2 regions of the Neobacillus sp. GCM10027624 genome follow, and region 2 is predicted to be linked to the other one. Evidence: riboswitches for the same ligand, from Rfam matches in the RefSeq annotation. Region 2 holds a riboswitch; the other holds the start of a gene.

Region 1 (7,382 bases), on a different contig from region 2:
GATCTCCCTAACTGCCTGCAGTCTTTTTGCAAAAGATGATTCAGAGCCCAATAAAGAACACACTGGGAAAAATACCGAAGAACACCAAGTAACCCCTCCAGATTATAAAGAACCGAAATACCCATTATTAAAAAAAATAACGGAACATGCCAAAGAAGGTAAAATACCTACGAGCCATTTTGCTGTACACACAAATTCAATAAATGATGTTATAAAGCAATGGGGCCCTGCTGCTAATACCGATCAAGTTGAAGGAATGAATTATGCCAATTACCCTGCAAAACACACCGTATTTGGATATAACACAAAAAATATTTTGGTGGATATCCGTTCTTACGATGAGCAACTTCATCAGCTAACCTACCAACAAATCGTAAAAACTTTAGGCGAACCAGACTATCAAAGAACCAATCAGGACGACCAAATCTATGGCTATAAAATCACGCAGCAAATCGAGCTTCGTTTCATCATTCCAAAAAATACTGGAAAGGTCGATCACATTTCCGTATTAATTCCAAATGATGCAGTCTCAACTACCACCACTCCTTATATCCTTCCGATAAAAGGGGTATCGAAAAACTTATCGGAGACAGCTTGGCAAAATATGCAGAACTGGCGCAATCAAATGATTCCCATTGCAAAAATTCATCAAAATTCTGTATTCCTTAATGGCCCTAACCGAAAAAGAGTCGCACTGACCTTTGATGATGGTCCTGACCTTCTAAATACACCAAGCATTATTGAAACGTTGGCAAACTACCATGTGAAAGGGAGTTTCTTTTTTATCGGGGAGAAAGTAAAAAAGTATCCAGAGGTTGTCCAAAAGGCATATACCAATGGAAATCTTGTGCTAAGCCATAGTTACTATCATCATGATTTAAGCAAACGTCAAGCTGTGGAAATTAAAACAGATTTGGCTCAAACAGATGAGGAGATATATGAAGTAATTGGTAAAAAACCTGCACTGCTTCGTCCACCCTATGGCGCTGTAAATAATACGGTTATCTCCACCGCGACACAAAATGGTTATAAGATTGTTCTATGGTCGATTGATACACTGGATTGGTCGCAAATGGAAAGCAGTAATATTGAAAACAATGTTTTGAAAAATATCCGAAATGGCGACATCATCCTCATGCATTCGGACGATGATAAAGTACAAACAGCTAAAGCCCTGCCACACATCATTGAAGAACTAACTCGAAAAGGTTTTGAAATCGTCGACCTTCAAACATTACTTGGACAAAAGGCTTACAAATGAAAAAATGCGTCTCACCTTTTAGGCTGAGACGCTTTAAATTTGATAAAACGAAACCGTATTTTCAAATAATTTTTCCGAAACCTCTCCAACTGAAAGTCCTTTAATTTCGGCAATCACTCGAATCGATTCTTCCATCATATTCGGATGGGTCATTATCCCTGCAAATGGTCCTTCAAATGGCCATGGTCCGTCCGTTTCAATCATCATTTGTTCCAAAGGATAGATTGATCCTAATTGCTGGATTTCCTCTTCATACACCACATCCGGTGTGAGAGAAATGAAATAGCCGTTTTCGATCATCCTTTCAATTGTCTTTTCGTCTCCTTTAAACCAATGAAAATGAGCTTTTGTCAATGAATATTTTTCTAACAAATCGCAAACAAGCGGAGCATCATCATAGACGGCATGAAGAACAATCGGTTTCTCCCAGTCCTTTGCCCTTTGCATAAAATTCTCTAATAGCTCGATATACTTCCCATACTCCTTGTTAGAAATTTTGCCTTCCAGCCGAGTATAATAAGGAAGCCCAACCTCTCCAACGGCAACCATCTCTTTTCGATGCTCCTCCATCCACTGAAAAAGCTTCTCCTGTTCATAGACACTGGGGAGCGGCTGCTCAGGATGAAAGCCGAAGGCAGGTCTAACTTTATTAAACCTCCCGGCCAATTGTAGATTTCTTTTACAGGATTCAAGATCAAACGAAACTGAAACGAGAGCATCGATCAAACTAGAATCAGCCATGATTACCTGAATTTCTTCGTCTTTATAATGATCTAAATGAATATGGGCATCGATCATTTTCATCGCAATCCCCCCTGCCCCGTTAATGTAAAATGAACCTTCCGTTTCCATTGCAAAAATGGCTCTTCCAACAGGATGCTTGCGTCCCGCGGCCTCGAAAACGGGACTTCTATTTCACTGATTACCTTCGAAGGCTTTTGCGATAACACAAGAATTCGGTCGGAAAGATACAAGGCTTCTTCAATATTATGGGTAATAAACAAAACCGTCCTTTTGTTTGACTCCCACACAGTTAACAGCCATTGTTGCATCTCAAAACGGGTCAATTCGTCCAAGGCTGAAAAAGGTTCATCCAAACAAATTACTGCTTGCGGACTTAATAAAGCACGGATAAACGCCGCCCGTTGTTTCATCCCACCGGATAGCTCATGCGGATAAGCTTTTTCATAATCCGCGAGACCGGCAATCTCAAGCATTTCCTTCGCCTTGCCGATTTCTTTTTTCCCTTGAAGCTCTTGTCCAAGCACCACATTATCAAGGATGGTCCTCCACGGAAGCAGCGAGGGAGTCTGCGGCATGTAACTAATCAAACCACGCATTCCGTTAATGACCTTATTTTCCAGCATGATTTGACCGTGATCTGGAGCCAGCATTCCGCCAATTAAATTGAAAATCGTACTCTTTCCACTGCCTGAAGGACCAATGATAGAAACAAACTCATCCTTTTTGATGGAAAAATTCATCCCGTCCATAACCTCGTTTGCACCAAAGCTTTTCGATACTTTTTTCAGCATAAGATGGCTCATTTTCCCTCATCTCCTTTTACCCGCCAGCGGACAACCCGGCGTTCCACCAACACTATTAATAAGAAAAATAATAGGCTTAATAGCATAATCGCAAAAATGGCAACAAACACACGATCAGTGCGAAATGATGAGGATGCCATTGTCATATAGACACCAATCCCCTGTTTTGCACCAAGCCATTCAGAAATAACGGCTCCCATCACACTATAGGTTGCTGAAATTTTCAAGCCGGAAAAAATCGATGGCAATGCAAAGGGAAACTCCAATTTCCAAAAAACCTGCGTTTTCGAAGCCCCCGCCATCATCATATAATGTCTTAATTCTGCGGGCGTCTGCCTGAAACCGTCGAGTGCCGCAACAGTGATAGGAAAAAAGCAAACTAGTGTAATCACAATCATTTTCGGCAGCAGCCCAAACCCGAACCAAATCACTAAAAGCGGAGCAAGCACAATGGTCGGTACATTTTGTGAAAGAATGAGTAACGGATAAAACGAATCTCGTAAAACCGGAATTAAATAAAGAATCACCGCCACCACTAAACCAATCACCGCACCGATTACAAAACCAAATAAAGCAATTTTTGTTGTCGAGAATAAATCCGGGTAAAATTCGCTCCAGCCGCGGATGGCTTCAGTAAAAATCTTCGATGGTGCCGGCAGCAGCCACTCCTCGATTTTTGCGGTCTTTACAATCATTTCCCATATCACGAACAAAAGGAGGAGAACCAACACTGGTCTCCACCCTTTTAAAAGCAGTTTCTTCATTTTAGCGATACTTCTCCGTTAATTGATCCATCGTGATTCCTGACGGCTGATACAATACCTTAATTTGCGAAATCACGTTTTTGCTGCCAATTTCCATCATGCGTTCATTCATTTTGGTGATAACACTAAATAAATGTTCAAGCTTACCTTCCATCGTGGTCTCCAAAGGATGAACCTGATATTTTACTCCTGATTCATCAATAATACGGATGGCTTCATCCACATAAGGAATAACATCTTCTCCATCCTTTGTTTTCGGTATAATTTGAATGCTCACTAAGGCATTTGCCATGTGAAACCCCTCCATTATTTTGGTAAAAATTCATTCGTGAATGCTTTTTCGGCATCCAGTTTTTTATCAAGAAGCTTATGGTCATACATCCAAGAAGCATAGTTTTCCCAAACAGTCTTTTTTTGTATTCCCCACTGAGACGCATCATCCTGGTACTTAGGTGATAGCCATTTCTGACTTGCCTTGACAAGCTTTGGATCTAAATCTGGTGCTGCCTTGATGAGAATATCTGCTGCTTGATCTGGGTTTTTAATTGCAAATCCATATCCTTCTGATGCTGCCTTTAAAAAGGCTTTAACAGTATCAGGATTATTGGCAATCATCTTTTCGTTTGTTTCTAACACTGGTGTATAATAGTCAAGTTTCTTAGAATAATCAGTAAGGTAGATCATGTTGATTTTTTGATGGCGAAGCTCTGCCTCTACACCGGTCCAGCCATAATAAATCCAGGCAAAATCAACATCTCTTTTCACAGCAGTGAAAAAATCTGTATCTCCCATATTAATGATTTTTACTTTATTTGCATCGGCATGTTCTTTATCCATTAAAGAAGTAATGACGGACTTTTCAACAGGAGAACCCCATCCTCCATATGTTTTTCCTTCAAAGTCTTTTGGTGCTTTAATATTTTTGTCAACGGGCGAAGCAAATCCCGATGTATTGTGCTGGATAACCGCAGCAATGGATACAAGCGGAACACCTTGGACACGTGCCTGCGTGACACCCTCTTGATAGCCAACGCCAAAATCCGCTTTTCCAGATGCAACAAGCTGATCAGCACCTGTTTCTCCCGGCTGAATGATGTCAACATCCAAGCCTTGATTCTTAAAATATCCCTTTGCTTTTGCCACATAAAGCCCTGTATGATTTGTGTTTGGCGTCCAGTCAAGAACGACCGTAATCTTTTTGAGCTTTTTCGTATTTTCCTTAGCCGTATCTGTCTCTTTTTTGCTGCTGCAGCCAGCAATCAGAAAAACGGTAAGTAGTAGAACAAACAACTTTTTCATTTTCTTTATTCCCCCATATGTATAATCCGAATCTGTTGGAAACAAAACTAGAATTGCCTATGAGAAACAATCCGGTTGCTATAAGCATAATAGAACAAAATTTCCCAAACAACAAATAAAGCACCCGGGCTCTTAGAACCTCGAGTGCATATTGGCAAACAACTTATTTGTTTAAGAATATGTTCCCTCCGCCGGTATCACCCAGATCAGGTTCCAAGGGTTATCGTTTTTAGAACGAACTCTCAACCGGCAACACCGGCTCCCCTACATTTAATGTATGAAGTTTATTTCCATACTCATTATAACAGAAGTGTTTTAATATGCTAGCATTATATGTTTATTTTTTATAGAGACTTAAACCACATCATATCCTTGATCATCAATGGTTTCTTTAATTTTGCTAAGGTTAATAACATTTTGGTCGAATTCAACATCAACTGTGCCATTATCAAGATGGACTTTTACCTGTTTAACACCTTGGAGCTCTCCTACACTCCCTTCTACTGCTTTCACACAATGGCCGCAAGACATTCCTTTAACACTTAAAGTAATATTTTCCATTTTAGGAATCCTCCATTATTTTTTCATTAATTTTTGAATCGTTACAAGAACCTCATCAAGAACTTCCATGTCCCCTTCTTGAATCCTTTCAAGGACACAGCTTTTTAAATGTCCCTCTAGTAAAATCTTTGCCACACTATTTAGGGCTGATTGGGTTGCGGAAATTTGCGTAATCACATCATCACAATAGGTATCTTTTTCAATCAATCCTTTAATTCCACGTATCTGGCCCTCAATCCGATTGAGACGTGTTACGAGATTGTTTTTTACTTTATCTGAATGATGGCTTTTTCTGTGGCTGCCTTCTGAAGCGCAGCACGCATCATCCATTATTAATTCTTCATTATAATTGTTTTCACCAGACATCCGCACACCCTCCTTTTTGGATATTATATCATACCCCGGTATAGTAAAAGTAAGGAAATAGTTTGACATCCTGTTCTACTATCCAGAGTATTTACTTAACTTTAATTATAAATGGAAACACCCTAACTTTTCCAGCCTGTCTAAATTCTGCCCAAATTTTGTAGATTCCGGGATGGTCAAATTGGGTTTCAAATACCGGTTTACTTTCATCTTTTGGATGAACATGCAAGTATTGATCAGCATTTTCGTTTAGGATGACGACGTGACCGGCAGCACCTAAATACGGCTCAAGTGTGGATTCATCCAATTTAAACTGTAGAGTGACTTGTTTTCCATCTTCAAATGAACTTACTTTCATTCCGACAGTTTTTCCATCAATGGTTTTAATAAAAGTTTGGTCAGGTACTAATGAAGGATGGCTGTGATTTTCTACTGAATTACCAACCGTAAAGGGAACAGGCTCTACTTTATAATTCAAATTCTTTGGCTTTACATCAATAAACGCTTTATACGGACCATCCGCTAATTGGTAGGGAATTGCAAACTTCCCTGGACCGATTTCATTGGGGTGGATGTGATAATACTGGTCTAAATGTTCATTCACCACAATTAAATGCATCAGTTTTTCATGATTTACTTCAAGGTCATTAACAGGATCACCCTGCATATCCTTTAGGATGATTTCTATTTTGCCATCTTTATAGCTAAAGGTTGGTTTTACTTCTCCTGCTTCTGTACCTGTACTCTCATGGTTGCCGCCAGACCCTGAATCATTATGGGCATGACTTTCACTTGTTGAAACCGGTGATTCATGATTCATATCCATCGTTGACTTAGCTTCCGTCTTAAAATTCGCATCGTATACCCAATAGCCGCCAATAATAACGAGCAAATATACTACTGCCGCAAGTGCCCATTTTTTCATTACATTACTTCCCTTCTATTATTTGGTATTTAATCTAACCCGTCGGCTAAAATTTATTTAATTTGTGTAGCTTATATACACAATATACTATACCCCCCTATAGTAAAATGTCAAACGAAAAATAAAATATTTTCCATTTATATATGGGTAAATTCCCTTTAATGAGCAATAAAAAAAGCACCTTTTTAAAAAAGTGCTTTTACTTTCGGTCCCCGACCTTTTCCATTAATGTCTCTAACATGGGAATTGAGAATTGATGACCAACAAGATTAAAAATGCTAGTCTCATCTTTTCTTTTATTCTCCTCTTTGATGACCGATATTTCTTTGTGAAGTCGTTCCATTTTTTGATCCAAATGAGTAGCCATGGTCGCAGCTTCCTTCAACTCTACAATCATTTTCTCTGGAACTTCCTCATTATACTTATAATAAATTTTATGCTCTAAACTTGCCCAAAAATCCATTGCGATCGTTCGGATTTGGACTTCTACATAAACTAATTCCTCCCGGTCAGACATAAAGATCGGGACTTCCAAAATAAGATGCAAGCTTTGATAGCCATTTGGTTTTGGATTTTGAATATAATCTTTATATTCAACAACTCTAACATCCTTTTGGTTTGCAATCATCTTACTTATTTCATAAATATCTGATCGGAAG
Region 2 (10,815 bases):
TTCTCAAAGGGATTACTGCGATAAAAAATCATGTGAAAACAATGATTGTCGTTAGTAACGAAGTTGGTTATGAGCCATTAAGCGAAAATGAGCTTGTATTAACATATGGTAGATTGCTGGGAGCTATCCATCGTCAGCTGGTAGAGGCTGCGGATGAGGCTTACTTAGTAGAAGCAGGCATCCCTAACTTAATGAAAGGAATGAAATCATGAAGGGAATCATGATCCAAGGAACTGCCTCAGATGTGGGCAAAAGCCTGGTTGTTACTGCCTTATGCCGAATCTTTTCGAATGAAGGCATTAGGGTGGTACCGTTTAAATCACAAAATATGTCAAATAACTCTTATGTAACAATTGATGGAAAAGAGATTGGCCGAGCTCAGGGAATCCAGGCGGAAGCAGCTAGAGTCGAGGCAACTATTTGGATGAACCCAATCTTGTTAAAGCCGCGCTCAAAGCAGGATGCTGAAGTTGTCTATTTAGGGAAAGCCATCGAAACCTTTTCAGGACGTGAATATCGAGAACAGTTTTATGAAAAAGGGTTAGAAGTGATTCAGGAATCCATTAAACAGCTGTCAAAACAATTTGAAGTCGTTGTTATTGAAGGGGCGGGCAGTCCTGTTGAAATTAATTTAAGAGACCGTGAGTTGGTCAATATGAAGGTAGCAGCTCTTGCAGATGTGCCGGTTGTGCTTGTTGCTGATATAGACCGGGGAGGTGTGTTTGCCAGTATCGTTGGCACGCTTGAACTATTAGAACCGGAGGAAAGAAAACGAGTAGCCGGGATCATCATTAATAAATTCCGCGGGGACATTTCCTTATTTGATGATGGAATTCAATGGATCGAAGAAAAAGCCGGGATTCCTGTTTTAGGGGTATTGCCATATATTGACCATCATATGATTGATGGTGAAGATTCCTTGTCCATTGCCCATCAATTTTCAAATCAAAAACAGGGAAATATTGATATTGCTGTCATCCATCTGCCTTTTATATCAAATTATAGTGATTTTGAGCCTTTTTTATATGAAGAAGATGTTTCGATCCGCTGGGTAAAACGGGGCGATGAATTTGGTAAACCGGATGCTGTCATCATTCCTGGGACAAAAAGTACGATACAAGATTTGAAGTTCATTAGAGAACAAGGACTGGATGTTAAAATCAAAAAACATTTTGAAAGCGGCGGGTTTACAGTCGGGATTTGTGGCGGATACCAAATTCTCGGGGAAGAAATGATTGATGAAGCCGGTACTGATACAGGAATAGCCAACATTATCGTAAAAGGTTTAGGCTTGATTCCGGGAAAAACGATTTTTTATCAAGAGAAAGAAACTACAAGAGCGCAGGCAGCATATCACGAAAATACTGGGTTCCCTGTAACGCTTGCATTAGAAGGTTATGAAATCCACTTGGGAAACACTTTTATCAAACAAAATGGATGTTCATTTTTAAGATTGGCAAATGGAAAAGGAGAAGGTTATTTTCAAAGAAACGGCCAAATCATCGGGACGTATCTCCACCATCTTTTTCATAATGACGAATGGAGAAATCGTTGGATCAATCTCATACGGAAAAAGAAAGGACTGCCACTCCAAGAGATTAGAAAGATCCAAGATTTTAAAGATCAACGATTTGATGCCCTTGCTTTTGAGATGAAACGTCATCTAAAGTGGGAGCAACTAAAAGATATCATGGAAAAATGGAGTCCAAAGGCATGAAGTTCTTTAAAGGGTTTTTTATTGCCCTTCAATTTTTCACAGCAGTTCCGGTTCGTCGAGAACTGCCAATGGATGCGGAACATCTGGGAAAGGCAGTTCAAGCCTTCCCGCTTTTAGGGATGTTTCAAGGCATTATCTATGCTGTTCTTCTCTATTTACTAAAAGAATTTACGCCGTTTTCCCATCTGGCAGTTGCTTTTTTTCTTTGGCTGGTGACGATTCTTCTAACTGGAGGAATCCATCTCGATGGCTGGATCGATGCAAGTGATGCTTATTTTTCCTATGGCAGTAAGGAAAAAAGGCTGGAAATTATGAAGGATCCGAGAACGGGAGCATTTGGTGTTCTTTCGGTTATTGTTTTACTAAGCTGCCGGTTATTTTTTATTTTTGAGATAACCGAGAATTCGTCCTTGTTGACCTTTGTTTTTATTGCTGCAATTCCTTTTTTCAGCAAGTGTGTAATGGGAGTTTTGCTGGTTAAGGTTCCATCCGCTAAAAAGGAAGGAATGGCTGCGATGTTTCAACAAGCCGTGTCACCTAAACTAGTATTAATCTATCCTGTTTTTATCATTCTTTTTATCGCTTTGGTGGTATTTTTAAATGAAAAAGTGATTGGGGTCATAATTTTGTTGTTGGCTGCCGCCGGTTGTTATCTGCTTTGCCGCCGTAAGGCACTGAATTGGTTTGGTGGAATCACGGGGGATGTATTGGGAGCATCAGTAGAAGGGACGGAGATCGTCTTATGGATGACATTGTGGTTATTGCATTATTTCGTCATGGACTGACAGAAGCAAATAAACGAGGAGCCTATTTGGGGTGGAAGGATTCGCCTTTAATCCTAGATGAAATGAAAATACCAATTAATCGTATCTATGGTTGTTATTTTTCCAGCGATTTACATAGATGTATAGAAACTGCAAAGACTTTTTTTCCTGATGAAAGTCCCTATCTATTAAAAGAGCTAAGGGAAATGGATTTCGGTGAATGGGATGGAAAAACGTATGATGAATTGAAGGAAGATCTGCTATACCGGCAGTGGCTGTCTGAACCATTAAAGTATCGTCCGCCGGAAGGGGAATGGTTTCAGCAGTTTCAAGATAGAATTCAAGATGGATGGAGTCAGATTGTGAATAAAATTCTGCTGAATAATCTGCAAAGCTGTGCGGTGATTACCCATGGTGGTGTAGTTCGTCATATCCTGACAAAGTTTTCACCAGAAATAAGAGAATTTTGGGAGTGGCAATCCCCACATCATGAAGGATTCGAATTAATCTTTAACCGTGAAGCGTTAAGGAGGGGTGAGCGGTGCACTTTATTACAGGCGGTGCCTTTAATGGGAAAAGAGAGTGGGTGAGAAAGACCTACAAGGTTCAAATCAAAGCCCAATGGACATCTGCTTATCAGAATGATCCATTCCCTTTTGAACTAGATGAACCTGGAACATTGCTTATTCTCGAAGGAATTGAAATGTGGATAAACGATTTAATGAAAGAATATGAACCTAACAAATGTCGTGAAATATGGAAAAACTGCGTAACCCATTGGATTTCCTGGGAGAGGGCAGAGAGAAATCGAAACCTAGTGGTAATTGGAACAGATATTACAAAAGGAATTGTTCCGTTGGAGAAGGAAAACAGACTTTGGCGCGACCTGACCGGATGGGCCTATCAGGACATTGCAGCAGCAGCAGACAGAGTCGACGTCATTTGGTATGGATTAAATCAAACAATAAAGAGTGGGGGAATGTAAGGATGAGAATATATACAAGAACCGGTGATAAGGGAAAAACAAGTATCATTGGCGGAAGAGTTGATAAAGATGATACTAGAGTAGAAGCGTATGGAACCGTTGATGAGGTAAATTGTTTTGTCGGCCAGGCAATTCAAGAGCTTGATCCGGTCCTTTTCGCAGATGTACTAGCCGACCTTGAAACCATTCAGCACGAATTATTCGATTGTGGCGGAGACCTAGCAAATGTTTCAGAAAAACGTGAAATAAAACTGCATAAAGAGTCGATCGATTATTTGGAAAAGAAAATCGATGAGTATATTGAAGAGGCTCCTGAATTAGAAAGGTTTATTTTACCAGGAGGTACAAAACCGGCTGCCTCGATTCATATTGCGAGGACCGTAACAAGGAGAGCAGAACGCTTGGTGGTAAAATTGATAAAAGCTGACTCAAATGCTCCTGAACTTGCACTGCAATACTTAAACCGTCTATCAGACTATTTCTTTGCCTTAGCAAGGGTAATTAATTATCGCCTGAATGTAAAAGATGTGGAGTATGTAAGGAGTGCAAAAGTGTTCAGAGGTGGGAAGCGGTCGGATGAAAAATAGATTGAAGGGAAAAATGCTAAGCTGGCTTGCGCTTTTCACCGCATTATCTGTAGTGGGGGCTTCCATCAAAATTCCAGCAGTCGTTGGAAGTGTCGCCTTGGATGTGTTCCCAGCACTTCTAGCAGCTGTATTAATCGGGGCTCGACCAGGAGCGATTGTCGCTGCATTTGGCCATTTATTATCTGCCCTATTTGGCGGTTTTCCACTAGGACCAATGCATATTTTAATTGCCGGTGAAATGGCAGTGCTTGTTTGGATTTTCGGGGGTTTGTATAAAAATAAGAGAATCATAGCCAGTGCTCTTTTTGTTTTAGGAAACGCATTTGCCGCACCGCTTCCCTTTATTTTTTTAATGAGTATGGGTTTCTACGTGACACTTGTCCCATCATTATTAATTGGTTCAATGATCAATGTGATAATAGGGTTACTGTTGATTCCGAGACTTTCAGGTCTTTTTAAAACTGCAGGACAGAAAGAAGAACTTAAATGATGAGAGACAGTGTGACCATACCTTTAAACGAAGAGGAATCACTTATCATTTCAAGCGATAATAGCGGTGGGATTGGGATGAAGGAGGGAGACCTGGTTAAAGTATCCTATGAAACGGTTGCCTATTATTCCTTTCGTGTTGCCGCCATGGAATGCATTGCAGGTGGTGGAAAGCCTATTTCTGTGGTACTTCACAATTTTTGCGGCAATGAACCGTGGAAGGAACTCGTCAAAGGTGTTCAAAAGGGAGTAAAGGAACTTGGTTTAAACGAAGTTTCCGTTACGGGAAGTACAGAAAGTAATTTTTCCTTAAAACAATCTGCTGTCGGGATTATCGTAATTGGAAAAAAGGGAGCAGATACAGTAATGGAAGTATCGCCTTCAGACTCTTTAAGAGTTGCGGTTATTGGGATGCCCCTTGTTGGCAATGAGGTGGTGGAGCAATCGGATAGCGTGGTACCATTGGCACTTTTCCAAGAAATATGCACACTAAAAGATGTGGTTGTTTTACCAGTGGGCTCAAAAGGAATCTTATATGAGATGAATCAACTATTTTCAAATATGGTTATAGAAAAAGTAAATCTACTAACGGATGTAGATGTTTTTAAATCATCAGGTCCTTCCACTTGCTTTATTGCCGTTTATTCTGTAGGCCTTGAAGAAAAAATTAAGAGTGCATCTGGTGATTATTTCCACCAGGTGCGTTTAGAATTTTAAAATATTTTGGTTGCTATTCACTTTAATTAGGTATAGGATAAAATTATTAAATTCATAGACTACTAGGGGTGCCCGGATTCGAGGCTGAGAGAAAAACAATTTGTTTTTTAACCCTTTGGACCTGATCTGGATCGTACCAGCGTAGGAAAGTAGTGGAAAAATTAATTTTTTCTATTGCCAATTAAGTCAGGTCCTATTATGGATCTGGCTTTTTTATTTTTTATAAAGGGGAGTACAGCATGAATGAGAACGAAAGTATTGTAATAGGGGTGGAGGAAAAATTACCGCCAGTTAAAAGTTTTTTATATGGATTGCAGCATGTCTTTGTTTCAAATGTCTGGCTGGATCCAATTTTTGTCGCAGCAATGATTGGATTGCCGCTGTCCTTATCAGCTAATATTGTCAACGCCATTTTTATCTCTGCAGGACTGGTAACCTTGATACAAGCAACGAAGCTTGTCAGATTGCCAATTGTTCAAGGACCGTCCGCAGCCTTTGACTCCATCATGATTTCAGCAGGTAAAGCAAATGCGCTTGCGGCTGCAAGTGGCAGTATCTTTTTAAGTGCAATAATTGTTCTTCTTTTATCCATTACCGGTGTAATTGGAAAACTAAAGGCTCTATTTACACCAGTTATTTCCGGAACCGTTATTTTTATCGTCGGAATTTCCTTATCAAGCTTTACGTTATATGAATTTTTAGGCGGAACACCGGGAATGGACAGCTTTGCAAGCTCGAGCACGCTAGTCATGTCCATCCCAACTGCCTTGGTGGTTATTGTATTATCTCTTTTCGGGCGCGGCATATGGAAGTCATTCTCTTTCCTTATTGCCCTGATTGTTGGCGACTTGATTGCCATTTGTATTGGAAAAACAAACTTTTCAATTATTAGTGAAAAAGGCTGGTTTGGCATGCCTCATTTTCTTCCTTATGGAGAATTCACCTTCCATTGGAGTTGGTTTTTGACGTTTTTTGTCGCTTATATTGTAGCGATTATTGAAGCAATGGGTGTTTATCAGGCATCCGCGGAAATGCTTGATATTGATTTAGACCGAAAAAGAATCCGGAACGGTTTTGCAGGTGAGTCTGCCGGTTCACTTATTTCCTCATTAATCGGAGGATTTCCTACTACCGCATATGCACAAAACGTTGGACTGTTAAGATTAACAGGTATAGGGTCACGAAAACCGGTGATCGTTGCTGGGGTAATTTTCTTAGTACTGGGCTTTGTCCCAAAAGCCGGTGCCATTCTAGCATTGACACCGGATGCCGTTGTCGGCGGGATCTTTTTACCTGCCGCAGCCAGCCTAGTTTTTACCGGAATTTCGATTTTGGCTAAAGTGGATAAAAACGAAACAAATTACATGATTATCGGATTATCCATCCTATTAGCGATTAGTCTGCCGACGTATTTTAAAGATGTAAAAGGAACAGTTGGAACGTTCCTCTCCAATAGCATTTTTATTGGTGCGTTTTTCTCTATCATTCTACAGGTTTTATTCGTTAATTTACCAAAATTGTTTAGAAAAGAGGCAGTAAAAAATGAGAGTGGAGTCACAACAGATCACCTGTGAAATCATAGATTTTATTCATCAGTTTCCAGAAGGGCTTCCTCCTGAAGCTGAGACTGACTTTAATAAACTGGCTTTAAAGCTTTTTAACTTTCAATTTAAATTCAATCTACCATACAAGAAGTTTTGCCAATCAAAACGGAAAACACCGTTAACGGTCAAAAATTGGAGGGATATTCCGGCTATTCCAATTCAAGGATTTAAAGAAATGGTTTTATCCTCTGAACCTGTAGAGGAAATTGAGGCTGTCTTTATGACAAGCGGCACGACAAACCCGAATGCTAAGGGGAAAAACTATCATCCAACACTGGCAGTTTGGGATGCTTCCATGAAGGGGCCGTTTAAACAATTTGTATTGCCGGATGTCGAAAAAATCACGATGTTCGTTTTGTCGCCGGGGGCAGATTTGAATCAGAATTCTTCGCTTTCCCGTTATTTAACAAATGCAGTAACCTTTTTAGGTACCGAAAACAGCCGTTTCTTTTTCGATGAAAACGGTCTTGATATGGAAGGGCTGGCAGTGGCATTAAAGGAATCAGAAGAACGGGGGGAGCCGGTTCTCCTGATAGGAGCAACTTTCGCTTATGTGCATGTTTTAGATAATTTAAAAGAAAAGAACGCTAGGTTCAAGCTGGCAAAGGGTAGCCGGATTTTTGATACAGGCGGTTTTAAAGGACAGTCACGGGAAGTAGAAATGAACCGTTTATATTCCATGTTCAATGAGTATTTCCATGTCGATCGTACAATGTGCGTCAATATGTATGGAATGACGGAATTAAGTTCGCAAATCTATGATCAAACCATTCTATCAAACCATCTAACGGGAACAATTGTTTTCGATAAAGCTGGACCAGCCTGGGTGAAAACTATCGTGCTGGATCCAAATACATTAGAGCCTGTAGGTAATGGCGAGACAGGGGTAATCGCGCATTATGACTTAGCTAATTGGAATTCTTGCCAGGCAATTTTGACAGAGGATTTGGGATATAAAACGGAGGAAGGCTTTGTTTTACTTGGAAGAGTAAAGGGATCAGAAGCAAGAGGCTGCTCGATTGCAATTGACCAATTATTGCAGGCAAATGGAAAATGAGGGGATTACGATGGTGGATGATAGTGTAGTAGAAATTCCGGCCTATAAAGTACCAAAGTCAATCCAGCTAACTGGATTTCGTGAGGAATTGTACGAGACAGAAAAGGGCGTTTTTATGCTAAAATATCCGATTCTATCCGCTGGTAACATCGCCGAGATTTCTCGGACTGTTCAGGAAAATAGGGATCGATATTTAGCTGGTCTCTCGATAAGCGATATCGTTGCAAAAATTGACCTGGCTGTTCAGCAATGGCTAAATCCTGATTATCGGTTACGACAAATTGCGGAAATTCTAATTCCTAGAATTACTGGATATGATTCGGAGATGGTCCGGCTAGAATTAAAACGGTACATCAGAATGTTTCGCAAAAAAGAACTCCTGCGCTTTCTAGATGAAGAGTTTGACCAGCCAGCTATGCTTGATGAGTTTCGTCCGAGAAAAACTGGGGGGATGAGCAGAGCGTTTGGACCAAGGTCGATTTTTCATGTCTTCTCAGGAAACGTGCCAGGTGTTCAAATCTGGAGTTTAATCATGGGACTGCTGCTGAAATCCGCGAATATCGGAAAAACCTCTACGGCGGAGCCGTTATTTCCCGTTTTGTTTGCAGAATCATTAGCGGAAGTGGACCCGCTATTAGCCGAATCTATCGCGATTCTTCCCTGGAAAGGCGGGACAAAGGAGCTTGAGGAGCAGGCAATTTCAGCAGCGGAAGCGGTGATTGTTTATGGATCCAATACAACCGTAGAAAAAGTACGTGAACTCGTGCCGTTTGGAAAGAAATTCTTAACCTATGGCCACAAAATTAGTCTCGCTTTGATTGGCAATGAGGCACTTACTTCAGACCATTATTTTGACACGATTCATAAATTGGCGGAGGATGTTTCGGTTTATGATCAACAAAGCTGTTTGTCACCCCAATCAGTATTAGTGGAAAAGGGGGGAGCAGTGAGCCCAATGCAATTTGCTCAATTGCTTGCAGCAGAATTAGAACGTTATCATAAAAAACGTCCGCGGGCCGTGCTTTCCACTGAAGAAGCAATATCCATTCAAAAGGTAAGAAATCACTATCATTTGGAGTCATTGTCAGGGGATGGCGTCAGTGTCTTTGCAAGTCAAAACGATTCTGCTTGGACGGTGATTTATCATCCTGAACCAGGAATGGAAGGGTCTCCGCTGAATCGAACGATTCATGTTTTCAACTCACAAAGCTTAGAGGGTGATTTTGAGAAAATAACGCCATATCAAGACTTTTTACAATCTTGTGGCCTTGCGGTATCACCTGTTCGACTTTTTCAAATCGCTGAATTACTAGGGACAATGGGGGTTAATCGTATCGCTCCGATTGGCGAAATGAATCGGGCGAAGCCGGGCTGGCATCACGATGGCGGTTTTAACTTACTGGATTTAGTAAGGTTTACTGATATTGAACGGAACCTTGAACAAGGTTTGGAACGGTTTGACCCGGATGTCGAGTAGAAGGAAGGTTGTAAAATGATTTTAAAAAATAAAATTGTCCTGGTTACGGGGGCGAGCCGCGGAATTGGTGCCGCCGTTGCTAAGAAAGCAGCATCTGAAGGTGCGTTTGTAATTGTGAATTACTTGAAAAATAATCAGCTTGCTGAGCAAGTAGTCTTGGAAATTGAAGCAACGGGAGGACAGGCTGCCGCAATTCAAGCAGATGTACGGGATGAAGTGGAGGTGGGCGAAATGATGAATCAAATCATTGATTCCTTTGGTGGAATTGATGTGGTCGTCAATAATGCCCTCAACCATTATACGTTTAATCCGAAAACACGAAAGACAGCATGGGAACTGGAGTGGGCGGATTACGACCAGCAAATCGCTGGCAGTCTTCAGGGAGCCTTCCATATTTGTAAAGCGGCAATGCCTTTTATGAAACAGCAAATGTCGGGACGCATCATCAATATTACTAGTAATTTAATAGATTTCCCGGTTGTCCCATACCATGATTATTCGACAGCTAAAATGGGTTTGCTCGGGTATACAAGGAACCTTGCAAAAGAACTGGGTGCCTTTGGGATTACTGTTAATGCGGTTTCCCCGGGGCTTACGTATCCAACCGACTCAAGTTCGGAGACAAAAGAGGATGTACGAGAAATGATTATCGGTTTAACACCAATGCACCGTCTTGCTATGCCGGATGATATTGCTGGAGCTATTCTATTTTTAGCATCTGACTGGGCATCATTTATTACCGGGCAGTGCATAAATGTAGATGGCGGATTAGTGATGAATTAATTAAAGGAGGAAATTCCGTTATGAATAAAGAGTTTATTCACGCAACATTACAAAAGGTGAGAGAAAAAAATCCGTTGGTCCATAACATCACAAACGTCGTGGTGACAAATTTTACCGCAAATGGACTGTTGGCACTTGGTGCTTCACCAGTTATGGCTTATGCTCCCGAGGAAGTAGCAGATATGGCAAAAATAGCAGGAGCGCTTGTACTAAATATTGGGACGTTAAACTCAATAGAGATTGAATCGATGATCATTGCTGGTAAATCAGCAAACGAAAATGGGGTACCAGTTATTTTTGATCCAGTTGGTGCAGGGGCAACCGCTTTCCGGACGGAAACAGCCAAAAAACTTATGAATGAGATACGAATTTCAGTAATTCGCGGGAATGCAGCAGAAATTGCCAATGTTGCTGGGCTTGATTGGGAGATTAAAGGCGTGGATGCAGGACAGTCAAACGGTAATGCAATGGAATTGGCGATTCAAACAGCACAAAAATTGAATACAGTTGTTGTGATAACCGGTAAGGATGATGTCATTTCTGACGGTAAGAAAACCTTTATCGTTCATAACGGTCATCCAATCCTAACAAAAGTGACCGGTACCGGTTGCTTATTAACCTCTGTAATTGGTGCT

What was found. A riboswitch is a leader RNA that binds a small molecule or an ion and turns the genes downstream of it on or off. The one in region 2 is predicted to bind thiamine pyrophosphate.
Region 1: linked by a shared signal. The riboswitch ahead of ACFQZ9_RS04610 (ABC transporter substrate-binding protein) and the one ahead of ACFQZ9_RS09535 (uracil-xanthine permease family protein) in region 2 are both predicted to bind thiamine pyrophosphate.

Annotation. Positions count from the first base shown of each region.
Region 1 is NZ_JBHTHD010000002.1:913,422-920,803, forward strand. Features, by position in the region: gene ACFQZ9_RS04585 (DUF4309 domain-containing protein) at 1-1,261, shown strand, start outside; gene ACFQZ9_RS04590 (TatD family hydrolase) at 1,295-2,065, opposite strand; gene ACFQZ9_RS04595 (ABC transporter ATP-binding protein) at 2,062-2,808, opposite strand; gene ACFQZ9_RS04600 (ABC transporter permease) at 2,805-3,572, opposite strand; gene ACFQZ9_RS04605 (thiamine-binding protein) at 3,574-3,864, opposite strand; gene ACFQZ9_RS04610 (ABC transporter substrate-binding protein) at 3,879-4,871, opposite strand; TPP riboswitch at 5,038-5,147, opposite strand; gene copZ (copper chaperone CopZ) at 5,226-5,432, opposite strand; gene ACFQZ9_RS04620 (metal-sensitive transcriptional regulator) at 5,448-5,762, opposite strand; gene ACFQZ9_RS04625 (DUF8832 domain-containing protein) at 5,890-6,723, opposite strand; gene ACFQZ9_RS04630 (GTP pyrophosphokinase) at 6,923-7,382, opposite strand, start outside.
Region 2 is NZ_JBHTHD010000003.1:895,171-905,985, forward strand. Features, by position in the region: gene ACFQZ9_RS09495 (bifunctional adenosylcobinamide kinase/adenosylcobinamide-phosphate guanylyltransferase) at 1-212, shown strand, start outside; gene ACFQZ9_RS09500 (cobyric acid synthase) at 209-1,717, shown strand; gene cobS (adenosylcobinamide-GDP ribazoletransferase) at 1,714-2,502, shown strand; gene ACFQZ9_RS09510 (histidine phosphatase family protein) at 2,460-3,071, shown strand; gene ACFQZ9_RS09515 (bifunctional adenosylcobinamide kinase/adenosylcobinamide-phosphate guanylyltransferase) at 3,023-3,466, shown strand; gene ACFQZ9_RS09520 (ATP:cob(I)alamin adenosyltransferase) at 3,469-4,053, shown strand; gene ACFQZ9_RS09525 (ECF transporter S component) at 4,043-4,543, shown strand; gene ACFQZ9_RS09530 (ATP-binding protein) at 4,540-5,259, shown strand; TPP riboswitch at 5,314-5,424, shown strand; gene ACFQZ9_RS09535 (uracil-xanthine permease family protein) at 5,499-6,833, shown strand; gene ACFQZ9_RS09540 (long-chain-fatty-acid--protein ligase) at 6,802-7,920, shown strand; gene ACFQZ9_RS09545 (acyl-CoA reductase) at 7,883-9,397, shown strand; gene ACFQZ9_RS09550 (3-oxoacyl-ACP reductase) at 9,413-10,180, shown strand; gene thiM (hydroxyethylthiazole kinase) at 10,201-10,815, shown strand, end outside.